2 regions of the Romboutsia ilealis genome follow, and region 1 is predicted to be linked to the other one. Evidence: a T-box and tRNA genes for the amino acid it is inferred to sense, from the RefSeq annotation. Region 1 holds a T-box; the other holds one or more tRNA genes.
What was found. The T-box of region 1 lies ahead of alaS (alanine--tRNA ligase). A T-box ahead of a tRNA ligase gene usually reads a tRNA of that ligase, here a tRNA-Ala.
Positions count from the first base shown of each region.

Region 1 (8,360 bases):
TGATATGCATATCAAGATTACTTTCTTAAAATCTAATTTAATGTCAAATATAAGCATTATAAATAATAAATATGCTGCAGTCTGAGAGATAGCTCCACCAACATTGGCACCCATAGTAGGATATGCACTAGTTATTAGTATCAATATTGACGCTATTACTATTGACCATTTCGGAAGCTTTTTATTATAGTTTAATAATATTGCAAATGCAAATATAGGACTTGCTATAGATACACCCTCATATTCATTTCCTACACCATAATATCTAGCTCCAACAATGGCATCGTAACTCATTATGCTATTTTTCATAAGGTAACTTCCAGACATGCAATCTACTACAATTACTACAATAGTTACCAATGCAAAGAATCCCATTTGCTTTAAATCATCTTTAAATAAAAGTCTACCTAATAGGTATAAGACAAGTGTTGTTATAATTATACCTATAGTCATCGATACAGGCGTCTTAAAATTAAATATTGGAGCTAATAAAAATACTAAAGGCATTATTATACCTAACTTTATAAACTCTTTTAATACACCAAATACTTTTTCTTTATTCGGTATACGATTTCTAAATAATATAGCTACCATACCTATAACCCAAGATACAGATACAACTCCTACAAAAGTGTTTACAACATTTGCTCTTATACTAGACACTGTTGCCATTTTTTCTAATTCATGTGATAAGAAGTCTAAATTATCATCTTGTTGTATTAAACTATATGCTCTACCTACCATAGCTTCATTTTTTAATCCAAATTCATTAAGTATATCTACACCTACGTCTATATTAGCTACTATACCATCTCTTCTTGTTGTAGATGAAGATAATAATCCTTTTTTATTTCCTTTAAATTTTACAATTGGAGATAATCTTTCTTTGTTTTTATAAGCTAATTTACTCGGAAAAGAACTTGCTATATAAACAACATCATTTTCTCCTACCATATCAAATACTGATTTTAAATATTGACTTATATTGTTATATATAGTTTTCTTCATTTTAGAATAAGTTTTTTCATTTAAATAACCTTTATATTGGTCTAATCTATATGTATCTCCTAAATCCACAAATAAAGCATCATTATTTTCATATAATGCCTTAGTTTCTTTAGTTAGTTTATCGTAATCAGTTCTTATTCCAAATGGCATTGTATCATCTTCTATATTGATATCATCAATATTTCCATCTTCAACTCTACCGTAGTTATCCATAGCTATTAAACATATATTTCTATTTTCTTTTACTTCATCATTTTCTACAGTATCGCTATTTCCTAAAACTGCAACCTTAAAATTATTATCTGATAAAGTTTGTCCAAGTGAACCTAATGTAGATCCATATTGTCCCTTTGCTTCATTTTCATTTAATGATTGATTTATTGCTAAATCATTTATTTTTTTTGAACTTTGTCCTGTTACTGCCTTGTATATAATTGTATTTTCTTTCGTCGCTTCTTTAAAATTTATATATGAGTCAGATGCTAAGTTTACTCTTCCTCCAGCACCCATACTTGCCAGTGACCGATTATCATCTGTACCTTGGTCACCTCTTATGTTCATTAAACCCATATATCCTCTTTTTTCTAGCTCAGTCTTCAAACTATGTATATCTTGCATTGATTCTAGAGTAGTTCTATTCATATTTATAAATATAACTTTGCCACTTTCAGCAGCAAAGCTATATTTAGGAATAGAAACTATAAGTACCATCACTACAAGTAGCATTGATACGAGTTTCCTTTTCATAAGTTTTAACCTACTTTCTATTTAAATAATATTGGATTACTTCTTCAAGTATTTCATCTCTTTCAAACTTTTTAATTATAGTTCTTGCATTTTTGTACCCAGTTATATAACTAGAGTCTCCTGAAAGAAGATATCCTATAATTTGATTTATCGGGTTATATCCTTTTTCTAATAGTGCCTCATTTACAAAATCTAGTGCTTGTGAAACACTCATTTTATCTTCTGATATTCCTTCAAATTTCATAGTGTAGTCTAAATCTTTATTCATTTTTAACCCCCCTTAAAATATGAGTTACTTAACTTGTGATTTTAAAACTTCACTTGCATGATTTAAAGCTTCATCAACCTTAGAAACATCTGGCGCACCAGCTTGAGCCATATTAGGTCTTCCTCCACCTTTTCCGCCAGCAACTTGTGCTATAGCTTTAACTATATTTCCACAGTGAACACCTTTATCTACTGCATCTTTAGTTGATGTAACAACAAGATTTAGCTTATCATCAACTATATTAGCAAGTACCACAACACCGCTTACTAATTTATCTCTTAAGTTATCTGCAACTTCTTTTAAAGTATTCATATCCATACCTTCAAATTTAGTAGTTATTAGATTAACTCCATTTACATCTACTTTAGAATCAAGTACTGAGTCTATTGCTTGTAAGCTCATCTTAGTTTTCATATCATGTAATTCTTTTGATAATGATTTATTTTCTTCTATTAGAGAAGTTACTTTTTGAGATAAACTATCTTCTTTAGTTTTTAAGTTTGAACATACATTAGATATTACTTCTTCTTTTTCTTTTAAGTAATTATAAACTGCTCTACCTGTTATAGCTTCTATTCTTCTAACACCTGCAGCTACTCCACCTTCAGATAATATTTTAAACATACCTATTTGAGAAGTATTAGTTAAGTGAGTACCTCCACAAAGTTCTATTGAATAGTCTCCCATAGAAACAACTCTTACTTCATCACCATATTTTTCACCGAATAAAGCCATCGCTCCTTTATTTTTTGCATCATTTATACTCATATTTTCACAAGTTATATTTAAAGATTCAAGTATTACATTATTCACTTTTTCTTCTATAACTTTTAATTCTTCCTTAGTTATAGCTTCAAAATGAGTTACGTCAAATCTTAATCTTTCTGAAGTAACAAGTGATCCTGCTTGGTTAACGTGATCTCCTAAAACTTCTTTTAATGCTTTATGAAGTAAGTGCGTAGCACTGTGGTTTCTAGCAGATGCCATTCTTATTTCTTTATCTACTATTGTAGATAATTTTTCTCCAGTATTTATCATACCACTTTTTACTAATCCTATATGCTTAATAGTATTGTTAGCACCTTTTTTAGTATCTATTACTTCAACTACTATATCTTCATTTTTATTTACTAAAAGTCCAGCATCCCCAGCTTGTCCCCCACCTTCTGGGTAGAATGTAGTTTGATCTAATACGACAACAACTTTATCTCCAGCTACAGCTGACTCTACTATTTCATTATCTTTAACTATAGCTTTTATTATTCCTGAATTTTCTAACTCATTATATCCTTCAAAAGTACTTGCTACTGAAGAGTCTAGTTTTGATAATGGATCTTCTTTCCAACTTTCTCCATCCATATTTCCTCTAGCGCTTCTAGCTCTTTCTCTTTGTTTATTCATTTCTTCGTTGAAAGCTTCTTCATCTATTGATAAATGCTCTTCCTCTAATATTTCTTTTGTTAAGTCTACTGGGAATCCATAAGTGTCATATAATTTAAATGCATTTTCTCCACTTAAAGTAGTTTCTCCATTTTTCTTTAACTGTGCTATATAAGAAGCTAATATTTCCATACCTTGCTCTATAGTTTCATTGAACTTTTCTTCTTCTATTCTTATAACTTTTTTGATATAGTTTTCTTTTTCTACTAATTCTGGATAAGCTTCTCCACTTACTTTTATAACTTCATCAACTAATTTATATAAGAAGTTTTCTTTTATTCCTAATAATTTACCATGACGTGCTGCTCTTCTTAATAATCTTCTAAGAACATATCCTCTACCTTCATTTGATGGTAATACTCCATCTGCAACTAAGAAACTTACAGCTCTTATATGGTCAGTTATTATTCTTATTGATACGTCAGTTTTTCCACCTTTTCCGTATTTAACACCAGCCATATTTTCAACAGTATTTAATATATGCTTTATAGTATCTACGTCAAATATTGTATCAACACCTTGCATTATACAAGCCATTCTTTCTAGACCCATTCCTGTATCTATATTTTTATGTTCTAATTGTCCGTAGTTACCTTCTTCATCTCTATCAAATTGAGTAAATACATGGTTCCAGAATTCTAAATATCTATCACAGTCACATCCTGGTTTACAGTCTGGATTATCACATCCATATTCTTCTCCTCTATCGAAGTATAATTCTGAACATGGTCCACAAGGCCCTATACCTATCTCCCAAAAGTTATCATCTTTTCCAAGTCTAACTATTCTCTCTTTTGGTATCTTTATTTGATTTTCCCATATTTCAAAAGCTTCATCATCTTCTTCATATACAGTTACCCATACTTTTTCTTGAGGTATATTTAAGTGTTGTGTAACAAACTCCCATCCCCAAGTTATAGACTGCTCTTTGAAGTAGTCTCCAAATGAAAAGTTACCTAACATTTCAAAGAAAGTACCATGTCTAGCAGTCTTTCCTACATTTTCTATATCTCCTGTTCTTATACACTTTTGGCAAGTCGTCATTCTAACGCTTGGTGGAACTTCTACACCTGCAAAGTAATTTTTAAGCGGAGCCATACCTGAGTTTATAAGTAATAAACTTTTATCATTGTGTGGTACTAAAGAAGCACTTTCTTTTAAGTAGTGATCCTTAGATTCAAAGAATTTTAAAAATTTACTTCTAATTTCATTTAATCCCATTTGTTGCATCTTAAATTTCCTCCTGTTTATATATATCTTTTGTTTTTAATTCTAAATTTACTTTTACTTTAACTATTCAGTAAATTAAACCATTTGTATAATAAAATACATAAGGCTCATTATTAAAATTTAGCAATTGGAATTTATAAATAAATTCTGTATAATAAAAAAACCCGCGCCTATAAAAACTTATAGGGGCGAGGATTATATTCGCGGTACCACCCTAATTATCACAATAAATTATGACATCTTCGGAAAACCTTAGCTATAACGGAACTACCGTCAATCCATACTATTACTTCAGAATTGATACTCAAAGACTGCTTCAACTATTCTATTCTAAGGGGCTTCCACCAATCCCCTCTCTCTGTAAGACATCAAATAGTTTACTATTTCTTATCTCTGTATTTAATAAATTTAATTTTATACTTATAATATAAACTTTAAATTATATTTTAACTATATATGTTATATTACTAAATTTTGTGTAATTAATCAATAGTATAAATTATATTGATTTTTAATTTTATTAGCAGATTATTCCTCCACCAACCACAACATCTCCATTATACATTACAACAGATTGACCTTTAGTTATCGCCCTTTGAGGTTCATCAAATACTAGTTTTATCTTATTATCATCTAATTTGTATAATGTAGCTGGAGATGGCTTAGCCGAATATCTTATTTTAGCTTCTACTCTAACCGGTTCTGTTATTTCATCAAATGCTATAAGATTAACATCTTTTGCTATAACAACTTTATTAAATAAATCCTCATTATCTCCTAATACTACAGTGTTTTTCTTAGCATTTATATCAACAACAAACATAGGTTTTCCAAAAGCTATACCTAAGCCTTTTCTTTGACCTATAGTATAGTTTACTATACCTTTATGTTTTCCTAAAACATTACCTTTAGTATCTACAAAATAGCCTTCTTCAATTCTTTTTTTAGAATGTTTTTTAACGTATCCAGCATAATCATTATCTTTTACAAAGCATATTTCTTGACTATCTGGCTTATTATGCACATCTATTCCTATTTCTTTTGCTATTTCTCTTACCCTTTCCTTTTCATAGTCACCTATAGGAAGTAATGTATGTTCTAACTGTTCTTGAGTTAAATTATATAGCGCATAAGTTTGATCTTTCTTATCTGTAACAGACTTTTTAAGCAGGTACCTTCCTGTTTTTTCATCCTTTTCTATTTTAGCATAATGCCCTGTAGCTACATAATCACATCCTATTTGGCGAGCTTTGTTAAAGAAGTCATCAAATTTTATATGCTTATTGCAAGCTATACAAGGATTTGGAGTTCTACCATTTAAATACTCATCTATAAATGGCTCTATTACTTTTTGTTTAAATACATCACTAAAATTTAATACATAAAAAGGTATACCTATTCTATCTGCAACTCTTCTTGCATCTTCAACAGCAGCTAATGAACAACATCCACCTTCGTTCTCTATAAGTTCATCATCATCATCTTGCCATAGCTTCATAGTAACCCCTATTACATCATATCCTTGCTCTTTTAAAAGATATGCTGCAACAGAACTATCTACTCCACCACTCATACCGATCATTACTCTTTTTTTCATTTCGTCACCTTCTCTTTGGAATTTGCTTATATCTTTTTTATTATATATATTTTATCTTATTTTTTAAAGACTAAACTTATTTATGTCTAACATCTATATATTAATTTAAAAATTATCATATCTTTTAAATTAATATATCCCTCTTAAGCAGTTACCTAAAAGGGATATTTATATACTATTTATTAAATTTCAGTTTTTAAAATTACATTTCCTCTTCTTCTATATCATGATGATGATCATGATCATCATCTATAACAACGCCATCTAATTCTGGTATGTGTATATTATTCTTTTTAGAGTAATCTATTAAAGCCGCTTTTATCGCTTGCTCAGCTAAAACTGAACAGTGCATTTTTACTGGTGGTAAACCATCTAAAGCTTCTGCAACTGCTTTGTTAGTTACAGCTAATGCTTCATGTATAGTTTTCCCTTTTACCATTTCAGTAGCCATTGATGAACTTGCTATAGCAGATCCACATCCAAAAGTTTTAAATTTAACATCATTTATAACTTGAGTTTCTGGATCTATATCAAGATATATTCTCATTATATCTCCACACTTAGCGTTTCCAACTTCACCTATACCACTTGCATTTTCTATTTCTCCAACATTTTTTGGATTCATGAAATGTTCCATTACTTTATCACTGTATTGCATATTCTTATCCTCCTTAATTCCTTAATTATATTATTAGCTCCGTGCTATTATTTTTGTTTTATTACAGCATCATATAAAGGAGACATCATTCTTAATCTCTCTATAACTGCTGGTAATTTTTCTATTATATAGTCTATATCATCTTCTGTTGTAAAATCACCTATTGAAAGTCTTAATGACCCATGTGCTATCTCATGAGGTAATCCTATAGCCATTAAAACATGTGATGGATCAAGTGATCCTGATGTACAAGCTGATCCACTTGATGCAGCAATACCTAACATATCTAACATCAATAATATTCCTTCCCCTTCTATAAATTCAAATGAGAAGTTAACATTTCCTGGTAATCTATCTTCTAAGCTACCATTTACTCTTGTGTAAGGTATCTTTTCAAGTATTCCATCTATTAATTTAGTTCTTAAAGATGTAAGTCTCTCAATATGCTCATCCATATTAGTTTTAGCAAGTTCTGCTGCTTTTCCATATCCAACTATAGATGGCATATTCTCAGTACCAGCTCTTCTTCTTCTTTCTTGCGCTCCACCATGAACGAAAGAATGAAGTTTTGTACCAGTTTTTATATATAAAGCACCTATTCCTTTAGGACCATATATCTTATGTGAAGACATACTCATTAAATCTACATTTAATTCTTTAACATCTATTGGCACATTACCTGCTGCTTGAACAGCATCCGTATGGAATAATACATTGTGCTTTTTAGCTATTTCACCAATTTCTTTTATTGGTTGTATTGTTCCTATTTCGTTATTTGCAAACATTATACTTATCAGTATAGTAGTATCTTTTATTGCTTTTTCAAGTTCATCTAATTTAACTCTACCTTCAGCATCAACATCTAAATAAGTTACTTCAAATCCATGATGTTTTTCTAAATATTCACATATATGAAGCACTCCATGATGCTCTATTTTAGATGTTATTATATGATTTCCTTTACTTCTATGCGCAAAAGCAACACCTTCTATCGCCCAGTTATCACTTTCTGTTCCACCAGCTGTAAAGTATATTTCATTAGGCTTTGCATTTATAAGATTAGCTACTTGCCCTCTAGCTTTATCTAAAGCAGTTTTTGCTTCTCTTCCGAATGTATGAAAACTAGATGCGTTTCCAAAGTTTTCTGTAAAATATGGCATCATTTCATCTAGAACTTCTTTTTTCACAGGAGTTGTCGCAGAATAATCCATATATAATCTTCTTTTTTCCATTTTCTTCGTCTCCCTATCTATTTTATAATTAAATTTGTTATATCATTATCTAATATATTTTTATTATGATCATCTATCATATCTTGAAGAGTTATAGAATTTATTACATCTTCTATACCCTTTTTCATTTTTTCCCATACAACTTTTGTTACGCATTTACCAGAATTTTCACATATATCT
Region 1 covers NZ_LN555523.1:1,817,222-1,825,581, forward strand. The annotation lists gene CRIB_RS08545 (hypothetical protein) at 1-1,755, opposite strand, end outside; gene CRIB_RS08550 (IreB family regulatory phosphoprotein) at 1,766-2,023, opposite strand; gene alaS (alanine--tRNA ligase) at 2,048-4,693, opposite strand; T-box leader at 4,875-5,096, opposite strand; gene mnmA (tRNA 2-thiouridine(34) synthase MnmA) at 5,214-6,290, opposite strand; gene nifU (Fe-S cluster assembly scaffold protein NifU) at 6,493-6,948, opposite strand; gene nifS (cysteine desulfurase NifS) at 6,996-8,180, opposite strand; gene CRIB_RS08575 (RrF2 family transcriptional regulator) at 8,198-8,360, opposite strand, start outside.

Region 2 (8,360 bases), 750 kb from region 1:
ATTTATACCTACATTATTAGATGAAACAGATAAGATAATGAAGGCTCAAATGTCAAGAGGAGCTGATTTTGAGAGTAAAAACATTGTAAGTAGGGCTAAAAATCTAGTTCCTTTATTGGTGCCTTTATTTGTTAGTGCTTTTAGAAGAGCGGAAGAGCTTGCAATGGCGATGGAAGCTAGATGCTATAGAGGCGGCTATAATAGAACTAAAATGAGGCAATCTATTATAACTAAAAGTGATTATATTGCAGGCTGTATACTGGTAGTATATTTGGTTATAATTATAATTACTAGATTTATCTAAAGAGGTATATTATGAGAAACTTAAAGATTACAATACAATATAACGGTTCTAATTATTGTGGATGGCAAAAACAACCAGATTCATTAGGGATACAAGGTACAATAGAACGAGCTATTTATGATATAACAAGAGAAGAAGTTAAGCTTACAGGATCTGGTAGGACTGATGCGGGAGTTCATGCATTAGGGCAAGTTGCTAATTTTAAGTTAGAAAGTGCTATACCTGTTGATAAAATACCGAATGCATTAAATTCTAAGTTGCCAAAGGATATTTCTGTAATTGATTGTATAGAAGTTAATGATAAATTTCATTCTAGATATAATGCAAAAGGAAAAACATATAGGTACTTAATACATAACAGTATGTATAGGAGTCCTATATATAAAGATATATCGTACCATGTTAAGTATGAACTTGATTTTGATAAGATGGTTAAAGAATCTAAACATTTAATAGGAACACATGACTTTAAAGGTTTTATGAGTTCGGGATCGTCAGTAAAAGATACAGTAAGAGAAATATATGATATAAGATTAAATAAACAAGAAGATCTTATTGTATTGGAAGTAGAAGGAAACGGATTCTTATATAATATGGTGAGGATAATAGTAGGAACACTGGTAGATATAGGTCGAGGAAGAATAAATAAGAGCTTAAAAGAAATAGTGGAATCTAAAAGTAGAAGTGAGTGTGGTCATACTGCACCAGCACATGGATTATTTCTTAAAAAAGTTGATTATTAGCTTGACACACCAGGGGGCATGTATTAAAATTAATTAGAGTGTGTTAATAAGTCCACTTGCCCCGGACTTGACATAAACGGTAAAATTTTTATATGAAAAAAAGTTAAGGAGGGACAACTATGAAAAGTTATATAGCTAAGCCAGCTGATGTACAAAGAAAATGGTACATCGTTGACGCTGAAGGAAAAACATTAGGTCGTTTAGCAACTGAAATAGCGACAGTATTAAGAGGAAAGCACAAAGTTACTTTCACTCCACACGTTGACGGAGGGGACTTCGTTGTTGTTGTAAACGCTGAGAAAGTAGTTTTAACAGGAAAGAAATTAGATCAAAAAATGTACAGATACCACACTGGTTATGTAGGTGGATTAAAAGAAATAACTTACAGAGAAATGATGGCTAAGAAGCCTGAGGAAGTAGTTTCTCATGCAGTAAGCGGTATGTTATGCAAGAATAAATTAAGAAGTAGAATGATGACTAGATTAAGAGTATTTGCTGGACCAAATCATGATCATGCAGCTCAAAATCCAGAAGTTCTAAACTTCAAATAATAATTAAGGGTGAAAGGAGGAGTTATCATGGCTAACGTTCAATATTACGGAACTGGAAGAAGAAAGCATTCTGTTGCTAGAGTTAGATTAGTTGCAGGTGAAGGAAATATAATAGTAAATGGAAGAGCAGTTGAAGAATACTTCAACTACGAAACATTAATAAGAGATGTTAAACAACCATTAGTTTTAACTAACAATGAAAACAAATACGATGTTATAGTAAAAGTTGAAGGTGGAGGATTCACTGGACAAGCTGGTGCTATAAGACATGGTATATCTAGAGCTTTATTAAAAGCTGATGAAGAGTTAAGAGGAGCTTTAAAGAAAGAAGGATTCTTAACTAGAGATGCTAGAATGAAAGAAAGAAAGAAATACGGATTAAAGGCAGCAAGAAGAGCTCCACAATTCTCAAAGAGATAATTTTATACTGTATTTTTCAAAAGACCTTGGAATATTTCAAGGTCTTTTTTAATATAAATGTACAGGGTGATAATTTGAAAAAGTACATAAAACACGTAATCTTTGTGATGGTAGCTTTAATTTTGATGACAGCCTCTATATATGAAATAAAAGAAAACTCTGAGGACGTAATGAAGTACATGCCAGTTACTAATAAAGTGATAATATTAGATGCAGGCCATGGGGGAATAGATTCGGGTACTCTAAATGATGACAAAACTATATTGGAAAAAGATATTAATTTAGCTATTACACATAAGATTAGAGAATTATTAGAATCTAGTGGTGCACATGTTATACTTACCAGAGAAGATGATAGTAGTTTATATGTAGAAGATGGTAAAAAGACTACAAGGCAAAAATATAATGAAAATTTAAAAAATAGAAAGGTAATAATAGAAGAATCTAATGCGGATATGTTTATATCTATACATATGAATGCTTTAGCAGGTGAAGGTGCATCTAAATACTATGGCGCTCAAACTTTTTATCCTGAAGGCAAAGAGGATTCTATAAAGTTATCTAAATACATACAGCAAGAGCTTAAGAGAGTAGTGGATAAAACAAATAATAGAGAAGTTAAGCCAAGAGACGATTTATACTTATTAAAAGATAATGATATACCATCAGTATTAATAGAGTGTGGATTTTTATCTAATGATAAAGAAGCTAAGTTGTTGACTGATGAAAAATATCAAGAAAAAATCGCATGGGCTATATATGCAGGAATTCAAAATTATTTCACTACAAAGTAGTATAAAAAAACATAATTGTGATATAATAAGCTATGTCTAGTAGAGTTAGATATAGCTTAATTTATTTTTTTATAATAAAATAAGAAAAAAATTAAAAAAAGTATTGACGGTATAAAAATAAGATGGTATAGTTATACTTGTCCTTAAGAAAAGGGCAAAATAAAAAAAGAACGTTGAAAATTAAACAGTAGGTTAATTTATAGAATTGAAACTAAACAAACCAAGCCAGATATTCAGAAAATGATTAGTCTGAGCAGGTAACAACTTTTATTTGAGAGTTTGATCCTGGCTCAGGATGAACGCTGGCGGCGTGCCTAACACATGCAAGTCGAGCGATTTACTTCGGTAAATAGCGGCGGACGGGTGAGTAACGCGTGGGTAACCTGCCCTGTACACACGGATAACATACCGAAAGGTATGCTAATACGAGATAAAATACTTTTATCGCATGGTAGAAGTATCAAAGCTTTTGCGGTACAGGATGGACCCGCGTCTGATTAGCTAGTTGGTAAGGTAACGGCTTACCAAGGCGACGATCAGTAGCCGACCTGAGAGGGTGATCGGCCACATTGGAACTGAGACACGGTCCAAACTCCTACGGGAGGCAGCAGTGGGGAATATTGCACAATGGGCGAAAGCCTGATGCAGCAACGCCGCGTGAGCGATGAAGGCCTTCGGGTCGTAAAGCTCTGTCCTCAAGGAAGATAATGACGGTACTTGAGGAGGAAGCCCCGGCTAACTACGTGCCAGCAGCCGCGGTAATACGTAGGGGGCTAGCGTTATCCGGAATTACTGGGCGTAAAGGGTGCGTAGGTGGTTTCTTAAGTCAGAGGTGAAAGGCTACGGCTCAACCGTAGTAAGCCTTTGAAACTGGGAAACTTGAGTGCAGGAGAGGAGAGTGGAATTCCTAGTGTAGCGGTGAAATGCGTAGATATTAGGAGGAACACCAGTTGCGAAGGCGGCTCTCTGGACTGTAACTGACACTGAGGCACGAAAGCGTGGGGAGCAAACAGGATTAGATACCCTGGTAGTCCACGCCGTAAACGATGAGTACTAGCTGTCGGAGGTTACCCCCTTCGGTGGCGCAGCTAACGCATTAAGTACTCCGCCTGGGAAGTACGCTCGCAAGAGTGAAACTCAAAGGAATTGACGGGGACCCGCACAAGTAGCGGAGCATGTGGTTTAATTCGAAGCAACGCGAAGAACCTTACCTAAGCTTGACATCCTTTTGACCGATGCCTAATCGCATCTTTCCCTTCGGGGACAGAAGTGACAGGTGGTGCATGGTTGTCGTCAGCTCGTGTCGTGAGATGTTGGGTTAAGTCCCGCAACGAGCGCAACCCTTGCCTTTAGTTGCCAGCATTAAGTTGGGCACTCTAGAGGGACTGCCAGGGATAACCTGGAGGAAGGTGGGGATGACGTCAAATCATCATGCCCCTTATGCTTAGGGCTACACACGTGCTACAATGGGTGGTACAGAGGGCAGCCAAGTCGTGAGGCGGAGCTAATCCCTTAAAGCCATTCTCAGTTCGGATTGTAGGCTGAAACTCGCCTACATGAAGCTGGAGTTACTAGTAATCGCAGATCAGAATGCTGCGGTGAATGCGTTCCCGGGTCTTGTACACACCGCCCGTCACACCACGGAAGTTGGGGGCGCCCGAAGCCACTTAGCTAACCCATTTGGGAAGCGAGTGTCGAAGGTGAAATCAATAACTGGGGTGAAGTCGTAACAAGGTAGCCGTATCGGAAGGTGCGGCTGGATCACCTCCTTTCTAAGGAGAATTACCTACTGTTTAATTTTGAGGGTTCTTAATAAAAATTAAAAACTCTATTGACAATCTTCGACATATACTATAAAATATATATCGTTGTAAAAATAAATACGGGGGTGTAGCTCAGCTGGGAGAGCACTTGCCTTGCACGCAAGGGGTCAGGAGTTCGATCCTCCTCATCTCCACCATGTTTGTACTTTGAAAACTGCATAACATTTAGTGATATGACATCATTTTAAACATATATAGACAAGAAAAGTCTTTAAAATTACACTTTTAAGCACTGGAATAAACTGAGTGAATACGAAGTTTGTTCAGTAGCGATAACTTTTTAATAACTGGTCAAGTTATTAAGGGTGCAGGGCGGATGCCTTGGCACTAGGAGCCGATGAAGGACGTGATAAGCTGCGATAAGCTTCGGGGAGTTGCACGTAAACTTTGATCCGAAGATTTCCGAATGAGGAAACTCACTTAGAGTAATGTCTAAGTATCGTTAAGTGAATACATAGCTTAGCGAGGGGAACCCGGGGAACTGAAACATCTAAGTACCCGGAGGAAGAGAAAGAAATTCGATTCTGTAAGTAGCGGCGAGCGAAAGCGGAACAGGCCAAACCAATGAAGTTTACTTCGTTGGGGTTGCGGACATACAACATGGATGCAATATCGTAAATGAAGAGAGTTGGAAAGCTCCGCCATAGAAGGTAATAGCCCTGTAGTTGAAACGAGAAAGCTACTAGTATGATCCAGAGTACCACGGGACACGTGAAACCCTGTGGGAAGCAGGAGGGACCATCCTCCAAGCCTAAATACTACCTAGTGACCGATAGCGCATAGTACCGTGAGGGAAAGGTGAAAAGAACCCCGGGAGGGGAGTGAAATAGAACCTGAAACCCTGCACTTACAAGCTGTGGGAGCACATTACTTGTGTGACCGCGTACTTTTTGTAGAACGGGCCAACGAGTTACGTTAAGTAGCAAGGTTAAGCACTTAAGGTGTGGAGCCGTAGCGAAAGCGAGTCTTAAATGGGCGATCAAGTTACTTGGCGTAGACCCGAAACCGGGCGACCTATCCATGAGCAGGTTGAAGCGAAAGTAAAATTTCGTGGAGGACCGAACCCACGAGCGTTGAAAAGCTCGGGGATGACTTGTGGATAGCGGTGAAATTCCAATCGAGCCCGGAGATAGCTGGTTCTCCCCGAAATAGCTTTAGGGCTAGCCTCAAGCGTAGAGAAACGGAGGTAGAGCACTGAATGTCCTAGGGGGTATTGCACTTACCGAAGACTATCAAACTCCGAATGCCGTTTTCTTTTACTTGGGAGTCAGACTGTGGGTGATAAGATTCATAGTCAAAAGGGCAACAGCCCAGATCGTCAGCTAAGGTCCCTAAATGTACGTTAAGTGGTAAAGGATGTGGGATTGCACAGACAACCAGGATGTTGGCTTAGAAGCAGCCACTCATTTAAAGAGTGCGTAATAGCTCACTGGTCGAGTGATCCTGCGCCGAAAATTTCCGGGGCTAAAACGTACTACCGAAGCTACGGCATCAATTATGATGGGTAGGGGAGCTTCGTATGCAGGCTGAAGCATGACCGTAAGGACATGTGGACAGTATACGAGTGAGAATGTTGGCATGAGTAGCGAGACGTGGGTGAGAATCCCACGGGCCGTAAACCCAAGGTTTCCAGGGGAAGGTTCGTCCGCCCTGGGTTAGTCGGGACCTAAGCCGAGGCCGAAAGGCGTAGGTGATGGACAACAGGTTGATATTCCTGTACCGCCAATAAGCGTTTGAGAGATGGAGTGACACAGTAGGATAAGCTAACCGTACTGTTGGTTATGTACGGCTAAGCATTGAGGCAGTCTAAATAGGCAAATCCGTTTAGACAATGCTAGGATGTGATGGGGAAGCCCTTCGGGGCGAAGTAGCTGATTTCACACTGTCAAGAAAAGCTTCTATCGAGTTTAAAGGCGCCCGTACCGTAAACCGACACAGGTGGGTGAGGAGAGTATCCTAAGGCCAGCGAGAGAACTATTGTTAAGGAACTCGGCAAAATGACCCCGTAACTTAGGGAGAAGGGGTGCCTGTCTATGACAGGCCGCAGAGAATAGGCCCAAGCGACTGTTTACCAAAAACACAGGTTTCTGCTAAGTCGCAAGACGATGTATAGGAGCTGACGCCTGCCCGGTGCTGGAAGGTTAAGGGGATCTGTTAGAGCAATCGAAGCAGTGAACTTAAGCCCCAGTAAACGGCGGCCGTAACTATAACGGTCCTAAGGTAGCGAAATTCCTTGTCGGGTAAGTTCCGACCCGCACGAAAGGCGTAACGATTTGGGCACTGTCTCAACAATAGACTCGGTGAAATTGTAATCCCGGTGAAGATGCCGGGTACCTGCGACAGGACGGAAAGACCCCATGGAGCTTTACTGTAGCTTGACGTTGGGTCTTGGTACTACATGTACAGGATAGGTGGGAGACTAAGAAGCATGGACGCCAGTCTGTGTGGAGTCAACCTTGGGATACCACCCTTGTAGTACTGGGATCCTAACCATAGGCCTTGAATCAGGTCTTGGAACACCGTCAGGTGGGCAGTTTGACTGGGGCGGTCGCCTCCTAAAAAGTAACGGAGGCGCTCAAAGGTTTCCTCAGCACGGTCGGAAATCGTGCGAAGAGTGTAAAGGCAAAAGGAAGCTTGATTGCAAGACATACAGGTCGAGCAAGGACGAAAGTCGGACTTAGTGATCCGGTGGTACCGCATGGAAGGGCCATCGCTCAACGGATAAAAGCTACCCTGGGGATAACAGGCTTATCTCCCCCAAGAGTCCACATCGACGGGGAGGTTTGGCACCTCGATGTCGGCTCATCACATCCTGGGGCTGTAGTAGGTCCCAAGGGTTGGGCTGTTCGCCCATTAAAGTGGTACGCGAGCTGGGTTCAGAACGTCGTGAGACAGTTCGGTCCCTATCCGTCGCAGGCGTAGGAAATTTGAGAAGACCTGTCCTTAGTACGAGAGGACCGGGATGGACGTACCTCTGGTGTACCAGTTGTTCTGCCAAGGGCATGGCTGGGTAGCTATGTACGGAATGGATAAGCGCTGAAAGCATCTAAGCGCGAAGCCAACTTCAAGATAAGATTTCCCACCGTAAGGGTAAGACCCCAGAAAGACTACCTGGTTGATAGGTCGAAGGTGTAAGTGCAGTAATGTATTTAGCTTATCGATACTAATAGGTCGAGGACTTGACCAAGAAATAAACCTAAAGGTTTATATCGCCAACCAAATCATTATTAAAATATTAATAAGGAAGATTTCGGTTGCTAAAATAAAATGATTAATATGTAAATGATATGCAGTTTTCAGAGTATTAACTCTAAATTAAAGATTATGTGGTTATTATAGCAAAGAGGATACACCTGTTCCCATACCGAACACAGAAGTTAAGCTCTTTAGCGGCAATGGTACTTGGTGGGCGACCGCCTGGGAGAGTAGCACGTAGCCACGTAATCTTTTTTTATTGTCTATAGACATAAATTCAAGATATTATAAATCCTAAAACACAATTGTAATTAAATTTAGTTTATGCCGCTGATATAATTTATATCAGCGGCTTTTATATTAATTATAAATTATTTAAAAGTTACTTTTTATATTAATATGGATTTTAAGATAACCAAAGGACATTATAAGTTACGTTGTGTTAGCATCAATAGATATATATAATAATCAGAAAGATCAATATGATGGTTGAAAGTAAAATTAACTCTTTGTTAAGGATATTAGAAAAA
Region 2 covers NZ_LN555523.1:2,567,446-2,575,805, forward strand. The annotation lists gene CRIB_RS12445 (energy-coupling factor transporter transmembrane component T family protein) at 1-304, shown strand, start outside; gene truA (tRNA pseudouridine(38-40) synthase TruA) at 316-1,047, shown strand; gene rplM (50S ribosomal protein L13) at 1,167-1,598, shown strand; gene rpsI (30S ribosomal protein S9) at 1,626-2,018, shown strand; gene cwlD (N-acetylmuramoyl-L-alanine amidase CwlD) at 2,093-2,812, shown strand; rRNA gene CRIB_RS12470 (16S ribosomal RNA) at 3,080-4,584, shown strand; tRNA gene CRIB_RS12475 (tRNA-Ala) at 4,697-4,772, shown strand; rRNA gene CRIB_RS12480 (23S ribosomal RNA) at 4,925-7,822, shown strand; rRNA gene rrf (5S ribosomal RNA) at 7,961-8,077, shown strand; partial or broken gene CRIB_RS12855 (IS3 family transposase) at 8,332-8,360, opposite strand, start outside.
Region 2: it has a tRNA-Ala gene. The T-box ahead of alaS (alanine--tRNA ligase) is inferred to sense a tRNA for this amino acid. The anticodon was not compared.